DNA from 3 places in the Bacillus sp. LQ16 genome. Region 3 is predicted to be linked to each of the others. Evidence: riboswitches for the same ligand, from Rfam matches in the RefSeq annotation. Region 3 holds a riboswitch; each other region holds the start of a gene.
What was found. A riboswitch is a leader RNA that binds a small molecule or an ion and turns the genes downstream of it on or off. The one in region 3 is predicted to bind cyclic di-GMP.

Region 1: linked by a shared signal. The riboswitch ahead of AC3EMB_RS23515 (WxL domain-containing protein) and the one ahead of AC3EMB_RS05680 (SpaA isopeptide-forming pilin-related protein) in region 3 are both predicted to bind cyclic di-GMP.
Region 2: linked by a shared signal. The riboswitch ahead of AC3EMB_RS02305 (methyl-accepting chemotaxis protein) and the one ahead of AC3EMB_RS05680 (SpaA isopeptide-forming pilin-related protein) in region 3 are both predicted to bind cyclic di-GMP.

Annotation. Positions count from the first base shown of each region.
Region 1 is NZ_CM173491.1:4,644,832-4,652,362, forward strand. Features, by position in the region: gene AC3EMB_RS23515 (WxL domain-containing protein) at 1-2,095, opposite strand, end outside; cyclic di-GMP riboswitch class I at 2,248-2,336, opposite strand; cyclic di-GMP riboswitch class I at 2,408-2,496, opposite strand; cyclic di-GMP riboswitch class I at 2,566-2,654, opposite strand; gene AC3EMB_RS23520 (ATP-binding protein) at 2,901-4,121, opposite strand; gene AC3EMB_RS23525 (ATP-binding protein) at 4,118-5,371, opposite strand; gene AC3EMB_RS23530 (catalase) at 5,554-7,531, shown strand, end outside.
Region 2 is NZ_CM173491.1:451,580-459,110, reverse strand. Features, by position in the region: gene AC3EMB_RS02310 (non-ribosomal peptide synthetase family protein) at 1-3,448, opposite strand, end outside; gene AC3EMB_RS02305 (methyl-accepting chemotaxis protein) at 3,586-5,328, opposite strand; cyclic di-GMP riboswitch class I at 5,463-5,547, opposite strand; gene AC3EMB_RS02300 (anaerobic C4-dicarboxylate transporter family protein) at 5,830-7,143, shown strand; gene thiE (thiamine phosphate synthase) at 7,259-7,531, opposite strand, start outside.
Region 3 is NZ_CM173491.1:1,111,083-1,118,613, forward strand. Features, by position in the region: gene AC3EMB_RS05645 (PH domain-containing protein) at 1-136, shown strand, start outside; gene AC3EMB_RS05650 (PH domain-containing protein) at 129-1,580, shown strand; gene AC3EMB_RS05655 (DUF975 family protein) at 1,780-2,433, shown strand; gene AC3EMB_RS05660 (hypothetical protein) at 2,613-3,056, shown strand; gene AC3EMB_RS05665 (CPCC family cysteine-rich protein) at 3,053-3,319, shown strand; partial or broken gene AC3EMB_RS05670 (hypothetical protein) at 3,393-3,775, opposite strand; gene AC3EMB_RS05675 (TetR/AcrR family transcriptional regulator) at 4,107-4,643, shown strand; cyclic di-GMP riboswitch class I at 4,816-4,908, shown strand; gene AC3EMB_RS05680 (SpaA isopeptide-forming pilin-related protein) at 4,969-7,531, shown strand, end outside.

The sequences.
Region 1 (7,531 bases), 1.8 Mb from region 3:
TCCCTATTGTTTTGGTATCTGGAATATTGATTAACTTCACTACTGATATTGGTTTATCTACATCCAAATTTGTATCTACAGATAAATCTGTCACAAATTTAGAAATATCCATTTTTGTTAAATCTGTTCCTTGCACTACTTTTTGTGGGACTGGTTTCCCAGTTGGAATACCTTTATACCTTATTTTTGCGATTCCATCTCGATTACTATCTTGTCCATTCTTATCGCCATCTAAATAATTTTTAGCTGACACCGGTATTTCAAGATAACCATCTTTGTAATATTTCATTACATTAGCACCTTTTACAGGAGAACCTGTAATTGTCATTTCATAAATTTTCCCGTTGAATTCTTCTGTTTTTAGCGCATTTACTTTCGCAACCGCAGTGACTTTATTGTTTGTCCTGCTAATATCAAAGAAGCTACTTACATCATCTCCACTCTCCACATCTTGAATGGAAACATCATTCACAGTAAAATCCTTATTCACTTCACTTTCTAATACAAAAGATTTCGCATAGTGAATCTCTTTCGATTGAGCAGGCATATTTTGATATACCTTATAAGAAAGTTGACGGGAATTATCTTCCACAATATCTCCTATTACACTTGGAGCTGGAATTTCAATTTGTGCAATCGCTAATTGGTCGTATGATACATTAACACCTGAAGCATTTAATCTAACTTCTAGCGGTAATTCTGTTAAATTATCAAATGTAATTGTCATATCTGCTTCTGGAGTAGCTACTGGACCTGCTGTGCCAGAAAACTCGATTTTATTATTCCCTTTGTCTTGATACCTAATTGAACTCGTATCATACACGTATAAATTCGTTAAATGACTACCATCATTACGTAACGTTACATTTTTATAACTATTTATCCTTTTGAAATTCCACATTGCCGTTAATGGTACTTTTTTACTTGTTCCGTGTTCATAAAATTCAAAGGAAGCATTATAAGTTTGTCCTGACCTTCCGTTCCCATATAATTGTAAAAAGTTTTTTGCATCACCTTTAGTTATTGGTGTTTTAACATCTACAGATGAAGCTGTCATAGAGTGAATATTAATACGGACATCAATCCATTTCCCTTGATATTCACCAGCTTTTTTTACTAATACGTACTGTTCTCTATTTGAATTTCTAAATGTATATTGACTTTGACCAGTTCTGTCATTGCTACTACCCTTTACCTCATATGTTACTTGTGGGCTCCAAACAAATCTAAAAGCATATTTACCCGAGATCGAAGGCCCTTCACCTGTTCTATTATTTATTACCTTTACATTTGGATATTTAAGAATACTTGTAACAGGACTAGCAGCTAGTAGAGATTGGCTCTTTAATACCTTCTCAGCTTGAATAGCAGGTAATTCCTGATTATTTTCGTTTATCCTATTGCTCTCTTTTAATTCATTTTCCTTTGGTACGAGTTCTTCATTAACCTTTTCTTTCGCTAAAGTCTTCGTTTCTTTTGGAACTTCAGCATTAGTAGAATTTATTTCTTGTTTTTTATTTTCTTCCGATACTTTCACTTTTTCACTTATTTCTTTTCTCATAACTTCCTCTGAAGCCTTTGGATTTTCATCAGAAATGGCTACATTTAAAGCCTCTTTTTTCTCTACAACATGTAGAGAAGGAGATTCAATTTTCTTTTCATTCCCTTCAAACTTCACTATCGGTTCAAATTTGTACTCTCCAGCTTTTTTCATTTGAATGACTACATATACGTCACCGATAAAATTACTTTGTTCATTCTTTTCAATTTTTACAATGTGATCTTCTGTTACTGAAATGTTTTGAATCGCTTTATTGTTTTCGTTCATTTTTTTCGTTTCTGCTTCATTGAACAGCTGTTCATTAGATAATTTCAGCTCGATATTAGCATCTTGTTTATTTGTATTTGTAATCTTTAATACTACATTTTCATCAACTTTTATTTCTTCTTTATCCATATGAACGATAAAACGTCCTTGCTCGTCGTTTGTAACCGCATAAACTTTCGTTGCAGAGTAATCTAGCACACCAACTTGCGTAAATAATATTCCTCCAGCGAGAAGTATACGCCCAAATTTACCTATTTGATTTTGCAATGTACTTCCCTCCCTCACTTCTTATGAACTGAATATTTCGAACATTAAATTTATTATTCAGCTAAATTTACAATCATAATGTGTATTCCTAGAAAATAAAAAGCCTGGTTGCCTTTTCGATTTTCATACATCACAACATGTGTGAAAATCCAAACTGCAACCAGACTATCATAGTAATTTTCATTACCTTAGACTCTTAGCTTTGCGACCTATCCTTTCGAACAGTGTGCCCATTTATTTTTTCTTTTTGAGACAATAAAAAATCTGGTTGCCTCTTCGATTTTCATACATACAACTATGTGTAAAAATCCAAACTGCAACCAGACTATCATAGTAATTTTCATTACCTTAGACTCTTAGCTTTGCGACCTATCCTTTCGAATAGTGTGCCCATTTTTTTTCTTTTTAGGACAATAAAAAATCCGGTTGCCTCTTCGATTTTCATACATACAACTATGTGTGAAAATCCAAACTGCAACCAGACTATCATAGTAATTTTCATTACTTTAGACTCTTAGCTTTGCGACCTATCCTTTCGAATAGTGTGCCAAAAATAGGTATTTATTTATCGTGTTTTGAATATACCATTAAAACCCAAAAAAGAAAATAGTTTTTTTAGAAAAAAACAATTAATTTTTATAGTCTAAATTTTTTGCTGGAAAATCCATAATAAAAACTAAAAAAAACATTTTGATCTTAGAAATACATCATACATTCTTTATCGATAAAATGAGATTTTTACTATCCACAAATAGCAAGATAAAATAGAAAAACATCACTTATTTGGAAGTGATGTTTTTTCTATTTAATGCAGTGGTAACATAACCTCAACCGTCGTTCCAACCCCAACTTCACTTTCAAAACTCATTTTACCGTTGTGGTCTTTAATAATTTTTTCTGTAACTACTAAACCTAGACCAGTTCCTGTTTCTTTCGTTGTATAAAAGGCTTCATTTAACTTTGGAATTTTATCTTTCGGAATGCCGCATCCCTCATCTTTCACTTGAATGATGATTCCATCTTTTACAGTAACTTTAATCGTAATTGTTCCGCCAACTGACATTGCTTCAATTGCATTTTTAATTAAATTAAAAAAGACCTGTTTTAATCGTTTTTCATCACATGTAATTGATGGTAAGTCTTTACTGTAAATACCTTGTATGTAGACTCCTTGTTTTAAAGCAGGCTTTTCCATAACTCGAATAACATAAGAGATAATTTCTTGTATGTTATGAGTTTCTGATTCTAGTGATTTAGATTTCTCAAATCCACTAAGTTCTGTAGCAATTATATGAATCCGATCTACTTCTTGTTTCATAATATCACTATAAATTTTATCCTCTGGATGCTTGTCTGCTTGTTTATTCACAAGTTTTTTTAAGTTTGCTAAAGGTCTTCTAATCTTATAACCAATAACCGTTGCCATCTTTCCAACAGCTGCTAGTTTTTCTGTCTGTTTTATTTCTTTGTCCATCATCTCAAGCGTACGAACATAAGACTGAACCCTCAAAAATATAATCCAACATATGATAGTAAATACGCTATATAATGCCATTGGGATTAAAACGAGAGAAGATTGAATAATGATTCCTGTAAGAGCATACTTTCCGACAAGTATCGCTGGAATTAACCAGAAATATCTTTTATTCACAAAGATTGGTGCAAACAAAATAAAAAATCCTTCTACTATATTTCCACCGTCAAATTCTGCATCGCTACCATAATAAATCATAATGTTATGGATAAAATCTAATACATTATAGCCAATTAGAATAATATACTTTACCGCAAAAGCATTCTTCCATTTCATAAAGTATATCCCAACGCAAAACAATACCACCATCAAAAAGTAAAGCCATAAACCTAAACCATCTTCAAACTCACCTACACCTTCTTGCTCTCCACCGATTAACGGTACGATAAATTCATAAGCAAGATCATATACAAAAAATATAATGAAAAATAAACTTAAAAATGCTTTCAGCGCCTTTATTTCTTCGTTTTTAAATATATAGCCTTTATTCATATGGTAACTCCTAGCTTTTCTTCCACTTGGATTTCAGTATTTCCACACTTCTTTGGGAGAATGATGTCTATTCTCGTTCCAGTATCTCTTTCACTTGAAATATGCAGCTCACCAAGGTGCTCGGCGACAATTCGATTCGCTACCGTAAGTCCCAGACCAATTTTATCTTGTTTCGTTGTATAAAAGGCCTCTGTAACACGAATTAAGTTTTCTTGCTTAATACCATGACCATTATCAATCACGCTGATCATTACATACTCTTTCCCTTTATTTTCTAATCTTACATGTAATATGCCATCTTGTTCCATTGCCTCTAAAGCATTTTTTATCGTATATAAAAAGACTCCTCTTATTTTTCGTTCATCACATTCAACTTCTATTATTTTTTCTTCCACATTAGAAATAAACTGTACGTTTAATTCATTCATTTTTTCGCGAAGACTTGTTATTACTTGTAATACAATTTTTCCTACATCATGTTTCTTATAAATAGAAGGTTTGCATGTAGCAACTTCCATTAACTCACTTATCATATTATTCATATTTTCTATTTCAAAAATCATACGTTTATAAATAGGATCCTCTTCATGCTTCTCTCGTTGTAATTGCGTAAATCCTTTTAATGAAGCGAGTGGATTTTTAATTTCATGTCCAACCGTCGCTGCCATTTTTCCGATTACTGCTAATTTCTGTGATTCGCTAGCAATCGCAATACTTTCCTTTACAGCTGAAAGATATTGTAAAAATCGGTTTAAAATGATATACGCCGCAATTAGCATAAGTGTATACATAATAAGATACATAAATGCTTTTACTTCCTCTAATACAAATAAATAAATTAAATATTTTCCTACAATAGAAGAAAGTAAAATCACATAAAATTTTTTATTTAAAAATATGGGTACAAAGAAAATGAGAATAATTTCTATTATATTTGTCGCATCAAACGCCGCCTTATTATAAAAAATATATGAAAGTATATTAGCGATTTCTATCCCTATGTATGCAAATATCCATGCATATTTAACAAGGTTTGCCTTCTCTTTTTTCATTAAATATATATTCACGCACAGTATTGCTACTCCGCAAATAACTTGCCATACTATGTTGTATCCCTTATCCATTATTGATTTATCGTCTAATACGATTGCATAGAAAATTTGATATACAATAACAATGACATATAACACCCATAAAAGGATTTTTGCATTCTTTTCTTCTTCTTTATATGATAGAAAACTTTCTTTCACTTCAACACCCCTTCAAAATAATATCTCGAAGAATACCATTTATTATAATAAATGATTTTCACAGACAAACAAAGATAAATCGAACATTTGAGGAAAATCATCCCAACGACGCAACATCTTCATGCTATATACAAGCATAAAAAACATAAACAATAATACGTATATTATGGGAGGTGTTTTTTATGGACGGCAAAAAAAATAAAAAGACAGAACAACTCCAATCTTTCGCGCGTGAAAATGAAGGAAAGGAGATGACAACAAATACAGGTGTTAAAATTTCAAATGATGAAAACTCTTTAACTGCCAGTGATCGTGGCCCTACCCTTCTAGAAGATTTCCTTATGCGAGAAAAACTTTCTCACTTTGACCGTGAACGAATTCCAGAACGAGTCGTTCACGCACGAGGATACGGAGCACATGGCATTTTTGAGTTATATGAATCTTTAGAAGAGCTAACAATGGCCCACTTTCTACAAGACCCTTCAAAAAAAACACCGCTTTTTATTCGTTTCTCTGAAGTAGCTGGATCAAAAGGAGCAAATGAAACGAATCGAGATGTAAGAGGATTCGCCGTTAAATTTTATACAGAAGAAGGAAATTTTGATTTAGTAGGAAATAATATTCCCATTTTCTTTATTCAAGATGGCATTAAATTTCCTGATCTTATTCACGCCCTTAAACCAGAGCCACATAATGAAATTCCACAGGGTCAAACAGCACATGATACTTTTTGGGACTTCATCGCCAACAATCAAGAATCAGCTGCAATGATGATGTGGATTATGTCCGATCGTGCAATTCCAAGAAGCTTTCGAATGATGCAAGGATTTGGCGTTCATACATTTCGTCTAGTTAATAAAAATGGAAAGTCACGATTCGTGAAATTCCACTGGAAGCCAAAGCTTGGCGTTCATTCGTTAATTTGGGATGAAGCACAAAAACTAGGTGGTGCTGACCCAGATTACCATCGCCGTGATTTGTGGGAAAATATTAATGCTGGAAACTATCCTGAGTACGAACTTGGCATTCAAATTTTAGAAGAAGAGGACGAATTTAAATACGACTTCGATATATTAGATGCAACGAAAATTTGGCCTGAAGAAGATTTTCCCGTTAAAATCATTGGGAAAATGACCTTAAATCGCAATGTAGATAATGTATTTGCTGAAACTGAACAAGTGGCACTACACCCTGGAAGTATCGTCCGTGGTATTGACTTTACCAATGACCCTCTCTTACAAGGTAGACTCTTTTCTTATACAGACACACAATTAGCACGCGTTGGTACAAATTATCAAGAACTACCGATTAACCGTCCAATATGCCCATTTCATAACAACCAAAGAGATGGTGCGTCTAAATATATAATCGACAAAGGAAAAGTTGCCTACCATAACAATTCCTTAGCAAATAATTCTCCTTATACTGTACCTGGAACAAAGGGGGGATTCGTTACATATCCTTCTACTGTATCTGGTCATAAAACAAGGGAAACTGCTGCTAGCTTCAAAGACCACTTCTCTCAAGCTCGTTTATTTTGGAATAGTATGAGTCACGTCGAAAAAATCCATATTATGCAGGCTTTCTCCTTTGAATTAGGAAAAGTCAAAAGTAAATCTGTCCGCCAACAAGTCGTGGATATGATTGGACATATTAGTACAGAATTGGCTACTTTAGTTGCAGAAGCTCTCGGAGCAAAAGTCCCAAATGTGCAAGAATCCAACGTTACAAAATCATCTCCAGCACTAAGTATGGCAAATACAACCTTTAGTCCTAATACATTACGAGTAGGTGTCATTGTTGCAAATGGATATGATGGACCAAGCGCACAATATATAATAAATCAGTTCAAACAAGTAGGTCTTCAACCAGTGATCGTTTCCGAACGATTAGGCATAGTGCAGGGAACGCCAAATGGACAGTGGGAAGTAAATGATACTTTCTTAACAGGCTCACCACTCCTTTATGATGGATTACTTCTTATTGGCGGAAAGATGGATGATCATTTTCTTAACAAAGCAAGTTCATTTGTCGTAGAATCATATAATCACTTTAAGCCGATTGGCTCCTTCCAAAACAGCTCTTCTATTATTCAATCTTTAAATATCGAAGGAAAGCCTGGTGTTTTAATAGAACAAGACCCTACGCGACTAGCAAATG
Region 2 (7,531 bases), 660 kb from region 3:
CAATCTCAGATTGCTGCGCTCCATCTCCTGCAACTTGAGAAGCAATTAACTCTGCTATTACTTCATTTTCCTTCGCTAATTCAAGTCCGGTATTTACATATTCTGAAAGTGGAACCATTTCAAGATTGTATCCACACTCTCCAATTAACTGTATAAATTGTTCAAACTCAATTTGATGTGGATGACAAATATGTAACGTCTCTCCTACAATTTGCGAATCTTTTAAATACAATACAATTGATTTACTAGCAAAATCAATTGGTGTGAAATCAACTTTCCACTTCACATTTGGTGCTTTCCCAATTAATAGCATTGTTTTAATAAGACGATAAAATGCGTTTCCTTCAATATTTTGTTGGAACGAACCTGTTTCTGAATGACATGCTAAATTACCTGCACGATAAATATTTCCGCGCAAACCATTTTTCATTGCTTCACGAACAATGTTTTCCGCTTGTAGTTTACTATTTGAATATACATTCTCTAAGTCTACACTGTAATTAAAATCACCAGTTTTCATGTATGTATCCCATTGATCTACCGCTAATTCTAACGGGATACCAATTGTAGAAATAAAATGGAATGTAGCACCTTTCTCCGCTAATGCTAGCATACGGCTAGTTCCTTGGACATTTATATTTTCAAATTGTTTTACATCTCCAAAATGTCTTACATCTGCACCGCAATGAATTATCGTATCCATCTTAGAACTGATGAACATAAATTCTTCTTCGCTCATCCCAAGATACTCTTCCCCCAGATCACCAGCTACGGCCTGTATACGCTGTAACCATTCTTCACATATATCACTAAAGTAGCCTGTTAATGTATCTATAATTCTTTGTTGCACATCTTTGGTTGGTCTTACTAAACAATAAATAGTAGCAGATGTATCTCTCAACAATTCATATAATATGTGTGATCCTAAATAACCAGTAGCTCCTGTTAAAAAGACATTTGAAATCTGGTTTTCTTCCAAAACGTTTGCATACGTGATAGTATCTGGTTCGTGAATCACTTTATATTCACGAAATACTTCTTCTTTCTCTACTTTTACTTCTCGCTCAATTCGAGCTAATCCATATATCGTTCTTTCTTTAAAGAAATCTTGAATTGTTAAATGTGAAAAATCTTCTTTTAACAATGTTAAGACTCGTAATACTTTTAATGAATGTCCACCAATTGTAAAGAAATCATCATGCACTCCAACTTTTGAAATTCCTAATACTTCCGCCCAAGCGCGCGCTATTTGTTTCTCTGCTTTATTAGAAGGTGCAACATATTCTTGTAGACGAACCGGTTCATACTTTTCTTCTAACTGAGCTAACTTCTTAACATCAATCTTTTTATTAGGTGTAAGTGGTAATTCATTAATATAAATTAGTTTAGATGGCACCATATAATCTGGTAATTGCTCTTGTAACTGATAAACTAATTCTGGTATTTCTTTTTTATTTAAAGTTGTATAGAACGCGATTAAATATTGGCTACCTTCCTTACTCTTCTTAGCAAACACAGCATTTTCTTTTATATTATGATTTTGAGAAATTTTACTTTGGATTTCTCCTAGTTCAATACGATGTCCTCTAATCTTTACTTGATCATCTTTCCGATGTAAAAATTCTATATTTCCATCCTCTAACAACTTAACAATATCACCTGTTTTATATATATTAACTATAGGATTGAAAGGGTTCTGAATAAAAGCTTCAATTGTTTTATTAGGCTTATTAAAATACCCTTTTGCTAATCCTACTGAATCTATATATAATTCACCAGGTACACCAATTGGACAAAGATTCATATTCTCATCCAAAATCATAACTTGATAATTAGCACATGGTTTACCAATGGGAATACTCGCAACATCCTCATTTAACTGACTAGGTATTTTATAGGTTGTCGTCACTACAGTACATTCTGTCGGTCCGTATACATTATGAATTTCAACATTTGTACCTATTCTTTCTCTCCACAATTTAATAACCTCTACAGGCAACATTTCACCGCCAATCGCAATTCTTTTTAGGGAAGCTAGCTTATATATATCTTCTTCTGCTAAATAAGTTGCTACTTGTCGAACAAAAATTGTTGCTAATGCCAAGATCGAAGTTGCTTTCACTTTATAGATTGCATTTGCAAATGCTTCTACAGACAATCGCTCTTCCTCTAATAATACATACAAGTTTCCTCCGCAGAATAAAGAAGCAAATGACTCCCATACAGAAGCATCGAAACTAAAAGAAGGAAATTGGGCAAATACATCCTCTTCTGTCAATTCATATTGCTTTTGCATCCAAGTGTACAGATTAACAACCCCTCTATGTGCTAACATCGTTCCCTTTGGATTCCCTGTTGAACCAGACGTATAAATCATATAAGCTACATCATCACAATGAATAGACAACTTTACATCTATATCTTCACAAGTTTCACTATCATACATTGAAACTGTTTGAACTCCATCACATGTTATAGGCGTCTCTTTCATCAATATAACTTTCGCTTGGCTATCTTGAATAATGTACTGTATTCTACTTTCCGGATAATCTGGATCAATCGGAACATACGCTGCACCAGCTTTTAATATAGCTACCATACTTACTACTGTGTCTATGCTACGTTTCATAAATATTCCAACATAGTCTCCTAATTGGACGCCATTTTTAATTAACATATGAGCTATTTGATTACTTTTTTTATTTAGCTCCTCATAAGTTAAAGTACCTTCCCTTGAAGATAAAGCTATACGATTTGGAAATTGAGTAACAGTATTATAGAACATATCGACGATACTTTTCTCAGGATATACTGCTGTCGTATCATTCACTTGACTATAAAGTGCCATCTCGGCCTCTGTAATAATATTAAAATTCTTTATATAATTATTCTTATTTTGTGATATACCAATTAAAACACCTTGTATTTGTTGTGCATAACGAGTAATCGTTGTTTCCTTCCAATTAACACTATTAAATATTATTTCTACACTTTGCATATTTTTACTAAATACAAATTGTAATGTATTCGTGTCTTGTAGCTCATAATATGTTTCACCAATAATAATAAGTGACATTTCATATAATGTATTACCGTTTTGAAACTCTTCTATTTCTTCCTCATTCATTTCTTTAATTTGTTCCAGTTGCTCTTCAATCTGTAAATTCAAACTTTCATAGGAGAGAAAATTAGAAACTTCAATAGTAATCGGAAATAAACTTCCTCTTACATGATAAAGCACGACAATATGTTTTTCTTTAGAAATATGATATAACCACGTTGCAGTCGCTCCTATTAAATCTACAATGTGAGTCAAATTTGGAAATAGTTCAGTTTTCCTTTTTATCCTAAGTTCCGTTCCTTGCACATCTTTAGGTATTTTAATACTTCCTTCTACTTTCCCTAAAAATTCTTTTACCGTCTCATTATAAGAAATTGCTAATTTCATATTTATGTAAATTCCTCTCTTAAATATAATAAAGGTGTGAAAATTCACACCTTTTTCATCCCTTATTAACGGGCAGATTCGTTCAATTCATAATCAGTAGCGGAGATATCCCCTTTGATTAGAATTGAACTTTCTCCTTATTCGCTTTTAAACTCACCAATAAGCTCTTGTAATTCCTGAGAAAGCCAACTTAAAGAAGTCGCTAATTCTGCAATATCTTGTACTGATATTTCTTGCTCTTTCATGCTTTCTTCAACATTACTACTGCTGTTGGCATAAGTGTTTGCAATATGTGATAATTCATTTACGACTTGAACGATATTCTGGCTATTTTGTAAAATGTCACTCGAATTACCCGAAACAGCTTTTACTTGATCTGTAACAGATTGCGCTGATTTGGAGATTTTTTCAAAGAAATTCCCACTACTTTGAACAAGTGAAATTCCAGTTTCTACTTCTTTTGAACCTTTTTGCATTGAAACTACAGCATCTTCTGTCTCAGCTTGTGTTTCACCAATTAATTTCGCTATATCTTTAGCAGACGCTTCCGTTTGTTCTGCTAATTTTCGTACTTCATCAGCAACAACTGCAAACCCTCTCCCCGCTGCTCCAGCACGTGAAGCCTCAATAGAAGCATTTAAAGCTAATAAATTTGTTTGATTTGAAATACCTGTAATTACAGTTACGATATCACTAATTTCTTTTGACCTTGTTTCTAACGAATAAATGATGGAAGATAAATCTTGTACTGCATTTTGAATTAAACTCATTTGATTAATAATTTGTCCAATCACTTCATTACCTTCAATTGAATGTTGCTCCATACCTTCAGAAGCAACCGCAACTTGTTTCGCAGCCCCAGTTATCTCTTCTACCTTATCTTCCATTCCATGTACAATCCCTAAACATTGTTGTACTGAAGTTTTTTGAGACTGTGCCCCTACTCTTAAACCTTCAATAGAACTTGCAATCTCTTGAACTGCCATGCTGTTTTCCTCTGTACTCGCCGACAATTCTTGTGAAGAAGAAGAAACTTGCTCAGCAGTTTGCCTTACTTTATCTATAATCCCTTTAAATTTTTCAATCGTGTTATTGAAATAAACATTAATAATTCCAATATCATCTGGTCTTTCTTTTAATTTAATACTTAAGTCACCTTCACCAATTTTACGTAACCCTTCTCGTAAATCTTTTAATGGAGCTAACGAGTGACGCACGATAAAGAATTGAGTAATAGTCGCAATTGCTAATGAAATAATGATAAAGAGTAAGCCCTGTATCATAAACTTCTCTTTTGTAATAGGAACAATGGAAGCATCTAAGTCAGCCGCAATAATTGCAACAATATTATTTTCTCCATCTGTAATTGGTTCTAATATTGTCACCCACGAACCTATTTCATCTTCATATACTTCTGTCATTTGGGCCTTTTTCGTATCAATGACTTTATCGTATGCCTTCATCCAATGAGCGGGTTGTTCATAATAATCTCCCGGCTTTATAGGGAACGCTTTTGTTAACTCTGTAGTCAAACCAACGAGTTGTAATTCTCGCTTTTCATTCGGCTTTGCTCCTGTAACATACGTTTGTCCAACACTTTTCAATTCTTTTGACACTTCATCTAATTTCTCTGTTAACTTTTCTTTTTTCACTTTTTCGGCTGTAGGATCTTTCGCCATGTCTCTAACTAATTCTACATCCAATTTTTTCAATACTATTTCTCCTGTTTCAATAGACTGCCTTTCAAATAAAGACATCATACTATTTTGAAACATGTTGAAACTTAGTGCACCCATACTTCCAACAAGTGTCAAAATAACTAATACGGTTAATAAGACGTTCTTTTGAAGGAACGATAACTTATGCCAATATTTTTTCATTAATATCCACCTTCCTTAATTAACATAAACAAAAAAACAAAATATATGAATATTTTGTTTGAAAATGTTTCTCAATATGTTCGAGAATAAAAAAAAGCCAATGTAAAAGCATTGGCCAAGACCAACCCTATCCGTCCGGTAACTGGCTAGCATAGCCTTTCGACCTTAGCTCCTGTAGTTTTGCGTCCTCATGTTTCCATCAGTTTGCCTTTCTCGCTGAACGAGTTGAACGATATGGGAGTTCTATGAGAATTAATTTATTCTCTTTCAAAGATTACAACATATAAATCAAAATGTCTACTTATTTAGAGATATAAATACAAATTTTTAATGCATTGCTTTTTCAAAATAATTTCAAAAAGTACGTGAATGTTACTTTTTTTGTGTTATATAATAAAAAATGTATAAACAACAAGGATTTCTTCGGGTATTTATTTAATTTTCATTCAAATTAAACTATTCGAATATATCTTAACTAATGAATTTCGGAGGTAGTTTATCATGTTTTGGCTACAATTTCTTACCTTGTTACTCTGTATTTTTATTGGTGCACGCCTAGGCGGAGTTGGTTTAGGAGTAATGGGTGGAGTTGGTATGGCAATACTCGTTTTTGTCTTCCACTTACAACCAACCGCGCCTCCTATCGATGTAATGCTTATGATTTTGGCAGTAATTACAGCTGCTGGTGCTTTGCAAGCTGCTGGAGGAATGGACTATCTTGTTCATCTAGCTGAAAAGGCATTACGAAAAAATCCAAAGCGTATTACTTTTTTTGCTCCAATTGTTACTTATTTATTCACACTATGTGCAGGCACTGGTCACGTTGCCTATTCTGTACTTCCTGTTATTGCAGAAGTCTCTCGTGAATCAGGGATTAGACCGGAACGCCCAATGTCGATTGCCGTAATCGCTTCTCAACAAGCAATTACAGCTAGTCCAATTTCAGCTGCCACAGTTGCTCTTTTAGCAATGTTAGCTGACTATAAAATCACTTTATTAGATATTTTAAAAGTGAGTATTCCCTCCACTTTCATTGCTTGTATGTTAGCAGCATTCGTTGCTAGTAAGATGGGAAAAGAATTAAGTGAGGACCCTGAATACTTAAAACGATTAAAAGAAGGAATGATTCCTAAGCTTGAAGAGAAAAAAGAATTTGTAGGTGTAAAGGGCGCAAAATTATCAGTTATCCTTTTCCTTGTAGGAACCTTCCTTGTTGTACTTCTTGGTTCATTTGAAGCACTTCGTCCAGGATGGATAGTCGATGGGAAGTTAGCTCGCCTTTCCATGCCGAACACAATTGAGATGGTTATGTTAACTATCGCGGCTCTTATTATTATTTTCTGTAAACCAAATGTAGAAAGCATTGTGTCTGGTAACGTCTTTAAAGCAGGGGCAACAGCAGTTGTTGCTATTTTCGGTATCGCTTGGATGGGAGATACTTTCTTTAACGGAAACTTAAATATGATTCAAGGATCTATTCAGCATTTAGTAACAAGTGCACCTTGGCTATTTGCCATCGCGCTATTCATTCTATCTATTTTACTGTACAGCCAAGCAGCAACAGTACGTGCCTTAATGCCACTTGGACTATCCCTTGGTATTCCACCAGCACTACTGATTGCAATGTTCCCTGCAGTAAACGGATATTTCTTCATTCCAAACTATGGAACAATCGTTGCTGCCATTAACTTTGACCGTACTGGTACAACAGGTATCGGTAAATACGTATTAAATCATAGCTTTATGATTCCAGGTTTAATCGCAACATTTACTTCTATCGGCATTGGAATGCTTTTAATTTCTATTATGTTTTAAAGAAAAAGCACAAACCCTTATTTAAAAAGGTTTGTGCTTTTTTAATCAAACGTTTGTTTAAAATTTTGGGCAGTCCATTTCTCCATGTAGCACTTAAAATACTACACGTCCTTCCCTACAAACTTCTCTTTACTTCTTCAGCTAATTTTCTCGTACTTTCATACGCAGATTCAGCTAAACTAATTGCTGAAATAACTGAAACACCGTCCGCACCCGCTTCTATAACTGCTGCTGTATTTTCAATTGTAATCCCACCAATACCAACGATCGGCACTGTAATTCCTTGTTCTCTAAAATAAGCTAATCCTTTCGTTCCTTGAACCGCTTTCGTATCTTTTTTCGTACTCGTTGTGAAAATAGGTCCAACGCCTAAATAATCTGCTCCATT
Region 3 (7,531 bases):
AAAATATGGCTTAGCAGAATTACACATTTCAACAGCAGCAACTTCTCATAGCATCCCAGGCTTAACGATGTATGAAGCAGAAATGTTGAAAACGAAAATCGCAGAATTAGCGAAAGTGAGTGATGAGGATGTATAAGAGGCAGCATCCAATCACGATGTTATTAGAATTAAAAATAACAGATTTTATACCACTCATTATTTTCATGTTTAGCTTAAACGGAAAATTCCCGTTTTGGTATTTAATTCCCGCAGCATTTGGTTTACTCACCGTTTTTTCAGCATTTGAAAAATGGTATTACACAACATATTGGGTTGAAAATAACGTATTACATGTGAAAAAAGGTCTCTTCGTGAAAAAGGAGAGCTACTTAAATAAAGAACGTGTTCAAACGATTAATACAAGTTCTAACGTGCTCTATCAAATGCTCGGTTTAAAGAAAATTCAGATTGAAACAGCTGGTGGGGGCGATGAAGCAGAAGTTAGCTTAGCTGGTATTACGGCAGAAGAAGCGGCGGAGCTTATTGCTTTGCTAAATGAGCCAACTCCAGAAGTGAAAGCAGAAAAAACGTTAGACGAAGCAGCAGAAAATACAGTAGAAAAAGCAATTGTTACAGAGGAAAAACAAACGACAGAATATAAATTAACTTGGAAAGAGATTTTATTAGCATCTGTTACATCTGGTCAATTTGGACTATTATTCTCTTTAATCTTTTTCGTCTTTCACCAAGTAGATGAGTACATTCCGAAATGGATAGAGAATGGCGTAAAGTCGTATGTAATGGAACATGATATATATGGCTGGATTTTCATGGTAGCCATGTTACTCGTTCTTTCTTGGATTATATCTACAATCGGTTACGCGTTAAAACATGGCGATTTCACAGTGAATCGAAGAAATGACGAAGTCCGCATTTCGCAAGGATTGCTTGAGAAAAAAGAGCTCGTACTAAAATTGCATCGTATTCAAGGTATTACGATAAAAGAAAGTATTTTACGCCAACCATTCGGTTATTGTGCTGTGCAAGTAGAAGTCATTCAAAGTAAAGGAATGGGTGACGAAAAAGAAAAGGTTACACTGCACCCAATCATTCGAAAAGATCGAGTACAACAGTTACTCGCCCATTTACAATTACCATACGAACTGAATGCAAACATTATTGCATTACCAAAAGCAGCATTACGCCGCTATCTCATTGATAGTTTCATTTTCTTCGCAATGCTAGCAATCCCGCTTCTTGGAATAAGTATATACTCTGAAAAGCACTTCATCATGTGGGCATTAATTCCGCTCGCAATCCTTATCTTTACACTTGGATACGCAACATTTAAAACAAATGGTTACAGTGTTAACGGAGAACAAATTACACTTGTCTATCGTAGCGTCGGAAAATATACAGGACTTATTAGAAGAAGACATGTCCAATCAATGGAGAAGACACAATCATATTTCCAGCGCCGAGCGGATTTATGTACGTATAAGTTTTCTAGTGCATCATCTAGTTATAAAATAGAGCATACGAGAGTAGAAGACGCGGAGAGAATGCAGGATTGGTATAAGAAGAGAATGAGTGAGGAATAATTTGAGAAAGCTTGCCTATTCTGAAGGGCAAGCTTTTTTGTTATAGGGAAAAGAGTCGTTTAATCCATATATTAGTACAACTACAGCACACATGTATCAATACGTATGCAAAAAGGAGTATGCTTCTGTTTTAGGAAAATATGTGGAATTTTTGATATAAATGGTATACTAAAATACAAATAGTATTAGGAGGTTATATATGATAAGTCAGTTGAAAAGAGAAGCACTTGATGCATTAAAAGGAAGATGGGGATTAGCGGTAGGGGCAACTTTATTAATTGGAATCCTTATTGGAGCTGTTGAAATGCTAACAACAGGTATTTTCTCGGTATTTTGGGGTTGGGAAGAGGCAAGTGATTCACTTACAGTAAGTATTATAGTAATGATTGTTATTGGTCCATTAACAATAGGTGCCTATTATCTTGTTTTAAATGCAATTCGTGGGACTGATGCTCGCATTGGTCATATATTTAGATGGTTTAGCGATGGAAGTAAGTTGATGAAGTCGTTTTTAACATATTTACTAATGTATGTATACTTGACTCTATGGACATTGCTTCTTATTATTCCAGGTATTATTAAATCATTTTCTTATTCTATGACGTATTTTATTTTGAATGATCATCCAGAATATACAGCGAATCAAGCGATTACTGAGAGTCGTCATATGATGAATGGACATAAAATGGATTACTTTTTACTATGCTTAAGTTTCTTAGGCTGGTTCATATTAAGTATTCTTACTATAGGAATCGGTTTCTTATGGTTAGCACCGTATTTCTACGCGACATCAGCCGCATTTTATGAAGAGATTTCAAAAGAATATTATAAAAAAGAAGGCACTACTTTCTAATAACCACCTATCCCCTAAAGAATATAGGGCACAGATAGTTTAGATGTTCTGTTTAGGGGGATTTCAGGATAAGGTATAGGTTTTTATATAAAAATTATGCCCTCTATGTTTTAGCATAGAGGGCTATTTTTTTTGTGAAAGTAATGAATAATATATGTGAAACAAAAAAAGTGAGGTGAATGAGAGTGAGCAAATTTTTAATACCGTATTCGTTTTCTATATTAAGTTTCTTTATTTCAGTAACGGCACTTGATTTATATGATAGGATGGGAAACAATAGTGAGCTGGTTTCGCCGAACATAATCGGTAAGATAATTCAATCTACTGCGCAAATGGGAGTCCTTACATTATATTTCGGAGTACCTATCATTTTAGGTGGCTGTCTACTTGGTGAGCTATTGTTTAGAGGTATCATTTTACGATTTAAACTAAGCTATATTCTATCTTTATTATTATATTTACTTTTAGCTTTTAGTATTGTTTCTGTAACGATTGGAATTCCAACTACATATGAGGATTCTAATACTACTTTCATGGTAATAACTATGATTTGCGCTGTTACATTCTTTATGGGCCGGAATATATGGGAGAAAAAAGAAATGAATAATGGAGTAACGGAATGAAATATACATGTCCGTGCTGCGGGTATAGAACAATAGAAGAAGAACCACCAGGTACATATGAAATTTGTAATATATGTTACTGGGAAGATGATGAGGTACAGTTTAACGATCCTGACTTTGAAGGCGGGGCAAATGAAGTCTCGTTAAGACAAGCACAGAAAAACTTCATTGCACTTGGTGCTTGCGAGGAATGTTTTGTGAAATCAGTTAGAAAGCCGACTAGCGAAGATGTGAAGGATACTAGTTGGAAGCAAATTAGTTAAATAGATTTAAATAAAAATGTTATTACTCGATGTAACAAGAGTAATAACATTTTTTTATGTAATGATGAAAGAATTAACGGCGTCTTATAAGGTAAAATAATAAAGATGATAACGTAATAAGTAGGCCTGTTTCCAAAAAGGCTTCTAAATTAAAGGATAGAAAATATCGGTCGTTAAACAACATAAAGAAGAAATGATTGTAGGAAATACCTAACACTATAAATAAAGGAATACCGATTTTTAATTCGTGACTTCCTTTTATTTTTCTATAACAAAATTCGCCTATTAAACAAGCGATAAGAACAGGAATACTTCCAAGAATTGAAAGCATAATAATAGATACCCAAATCGGCCCCCATGAATCCGCATAATTTGGAACGCTTGTATACTGTAAAACATTCACAATGATAGAAAAAACAGTAAGCATATTAAATAACTAATAGAAAATTTTTTCAATGGAATCATCCTTATAAAATTTCACTTTATTTTTATGAAAATATAAACCTCTTTAAATTATAGATTAGATGTATAAGGATAATCAATTTTTATACATTTCGTGTTTATGGATATATTTTCGATGAATATAAAAGTATAGATGTATAGTCAATGTTATGTATTTGATGTTATCATATTGAATGATATGGAAATTTTTAATAGAATAAGTAACTAAAAATTCAAAGGTAATGCAGCTTTTGTTGTATAAAGAAAATACTTAGTAGTAATCAACAATATTAAAAATAAGATTCGTATTTATATAAATTTAGTAGAAATGGGGTTTTAAAAAGGAATGAGTATCAGCATAACGCGGCAAAAGATTTTGGCGGCCGCTTCTCAAATTGTGCAATGTAAAGGGGTTGCTAAATTAACCTTAGAAGCAGTGGCAAAAGAGGCGGGTGTAAGTAAAGGTGGATTATTGTATCACTTTGCAAATAAAGAAGCTTTAATAGAAGGTATGATAGTCAGAGGGATAGAGGATAATGAGGGCGCTATTTACAATAAAGTAGCGGAAGACTCAGAGAGGAAAGGGAGATGGGTTCGCTCTTTTGTAGAGGAAAGATTAAGTAATGAGAGAAGAACAGAAGAGTTGTCTAGTAGTATGATGGCAGCATTCATGTTAAAACCTGAATTACTTGAGCCATTACAACAATCATTTCAGCAACTGCAAAAGAATATAGAAAACGATGAGATAGATTCAGTTTGTGCAACAATTATTAGATTAGCAGCAGATGGATTATGGTATTCGGAATATTTAGGGGTTGGCAGACTAAGCCCCGAGTTAAGAGAAAAAGTGATTCAAGCTCTTATTAGTAATTCATATAAATAGAATATACGAACTATATAATGCGAAAACAATTCACCATTACTTATTTAATGTAGTGGTGAATTGTTTTTTTTATTAGAAAAATAGAACAATTTTATAGAGTATTGAATTATAACCGTCCAGACGGTATAGTAATATTTGGTTTAAGAGGAAAATGAAACAAAAAAAGAATAAAAGATATTTTTAGCACACTATTCGAAAGGATAGGCCGCAAAGCTTAGAGTCTACGGTAATACATATTGGTTACTAAGATCGTCTGGTTGCACATTTTTGATGCAACCGGACGGTCTTTTTTTGTTATATAAATATAAAAAAATAGGAGGGAACTATGCAAATGAAAAGTACTAAAAGGCATATTTCAATGGTTTCATTAGTTTTTCTAGTATTATTTTCAGTGCTGAATGTGTGGGCTCCAGTTATTCAAGCTGCTGTGATGAAAAGTCCAGTGGACGAAATTAATATTTCCCGTACTGATGGCACGACATCTGAACCGTATCAAGCCTCAGATGGTATGAAAGTAGAAGTGAAGTGGTCAGCTAAAGAAAAAATAAAAAGTGGAGATCAATTCACAATTGATATGCCAAAAGAGTTTCGAAAAGACCTTATGAATATGAGTTTTCCTTTAAAAGATGCTGAAGGAAAAACAGTTGGTACATGTGAGATGAAAAAGGGTCTATTAACGTGTACTATGGGTGATTACGTAGAAGGAAAGAATAACATTAAAGGTTCTTTATTCGTAGAATTCTACTTTGGTTTAGAAGCATATGATGGTGTTAAAGAAATTCCATTAGAATTTAACGTTGATGGTCAAATCGTTAATAAAGAAGTAAATGTAAGTAATACGACAGAGAGACCGAAGCCACAGCCCAATACAGATAATCTATTGAAATGGGGTTCTTATAATCAAGAAGATCCTTCGATTGCTGATTGGCTTGTATATGTAAATGCAACTGGAACAGAAATGCAAGATCTTAAATTAACAGATACATTAGGACCTGGACATGAGTTAATTACAGACAGCGTAGTATTAGAAGAGGCTGTATTTGAAGATGGTTATGCACCAACAAATATTAAGCCAGCAGATTTATCTAACATTAAAATTAATGCAACAAAGGCTGGATTTACAATTGAGTTTCCAGACAGTTCAAAAGGCTATATTTTAAGATATAAAACAAAGGTTACAAATCCTGCTGCGAAGCCTCATAAAAATACTGTGAAATTAGAAGGTAAAAATATTAAAACTGAAGAAAAAGTAGGACAAGTATTTGTAAGTGGTGGGGGAGGATCCGGTTCAGGTGACAATAATCCACCTAGCATTGAAAAAAATATAGTTGATGAGAATGGCAAGCTTGTAGAGAATGAGCAGTTAACAAAAATGGATCAAGTTATTCAATACCAAGTTGGTACACACATACCGAACGATCCTCCTAAATACACATCTATGGTAATTAGTGATGATTTAGAAGATGTTTTAGAAGTATTAGAGGCAAAAGTGTATGATCAAAATGGCCAAGATATTACTTCTAAAGGAACGTTAAATATAGATAAACAAAGAAGTGAAGTAACATTTACGTTTGGTGAGAGTTTTGACTATAAGTCGTATGAAGACCAGATAATTAATCTCAGTATCAAGGCGAAAATCAAAAATAATGCAGACTTATCTTCTTACGTAGATAAGAAGATTCCTAATAAAGCGGAATTACATTTTGATGATAAAACTTTAACATCAAAAGAAGTAACTATTACGCCGCCTGAAGCTCCAAAAGATGGTACAGTATCGCTTCATAAAATAGATTCTGAGAATCCGAACAAAGGGTTAAAAGCTGCCGAATTTGAAGTCCGAAATAGTGCAAATGAAGTTGTTGCAAAACTGAAAACGGACGAAAAAGGTTTTTCAGTACCTCAAACTTTAGCTCCTGGGACGTATAAAGTATATGAAACAGTAGCACCAGAAGGATATCAAAAATTAACAAGTCCAGTAGAGGTTACACTTCAAGCTGGAGAAACAAAAACAATTGAAATTAAAAATACTATGCAAAAGGGTCAAATTGAAGTAAAGAAAATTGATTCGGAAAATGGTGATAAACCATTAGCAAATGCAGAGTTTGATATAGTAAAAGACGGTGTAGTAGTCGAACATATTGTTACAGATAAAGATGGTAAGGCAATCTCTAAACCGTTAGCACCAGGAAAATATATTTTAAAAGAAACAAAAGCACCTGAAGGCTACCAATTAAAAGAAACAGAGTTCGAAGTAAATGTAACAGGGGACGGCATATTCCCAATACAAGTGGAAAATGCAATGGTAGACAAAGGTAATATAGAAATTACAAAAGTGGACAAAGAAAACGGGGCAGTATTAGCCGGTGTCGAATTTGAAGTCCAAGATGAGAAAGATGGCGTAGTAAGAAAAGTAGTAACAGATAAAGAAGGAAAAGCAAACGTTTCAGATCTATCAGTAGGAAAGTACAAATTAGTAGAGACGAAAAGCTTACCAGGTTACAAAAATCTAGCAGAACCAGTACTATTTGAAATTACAAAAGGTATGACAAAAGCTTTAGTAATAAAAGTAGAAAATGAGCAGTTAGACAAAGGCTCAGTAGAAATTACAAAAATAGATAAAGATAGTCAAAAAGTATTAGAAGGCGTAGTCTTCGAAGTGCAAGATGAGCAAGGCAAAGTAGTAACAGAAGTAAAAACAGATAAAGATGGTAAAGCAAAAATCTCAGATTTATCAGTAGGAAAGTACAAATTAGTAGAGACGAAAAGTTTACCTGGCTACAAAAAGCTAACAGAACCAGTATCATTCGAAATTACAAAAGGTATGACAACAGTCCTATCATTGAAAGTAGAAAATGAACAGTTAGATAAAGGTTCAGTAGAAATTACAA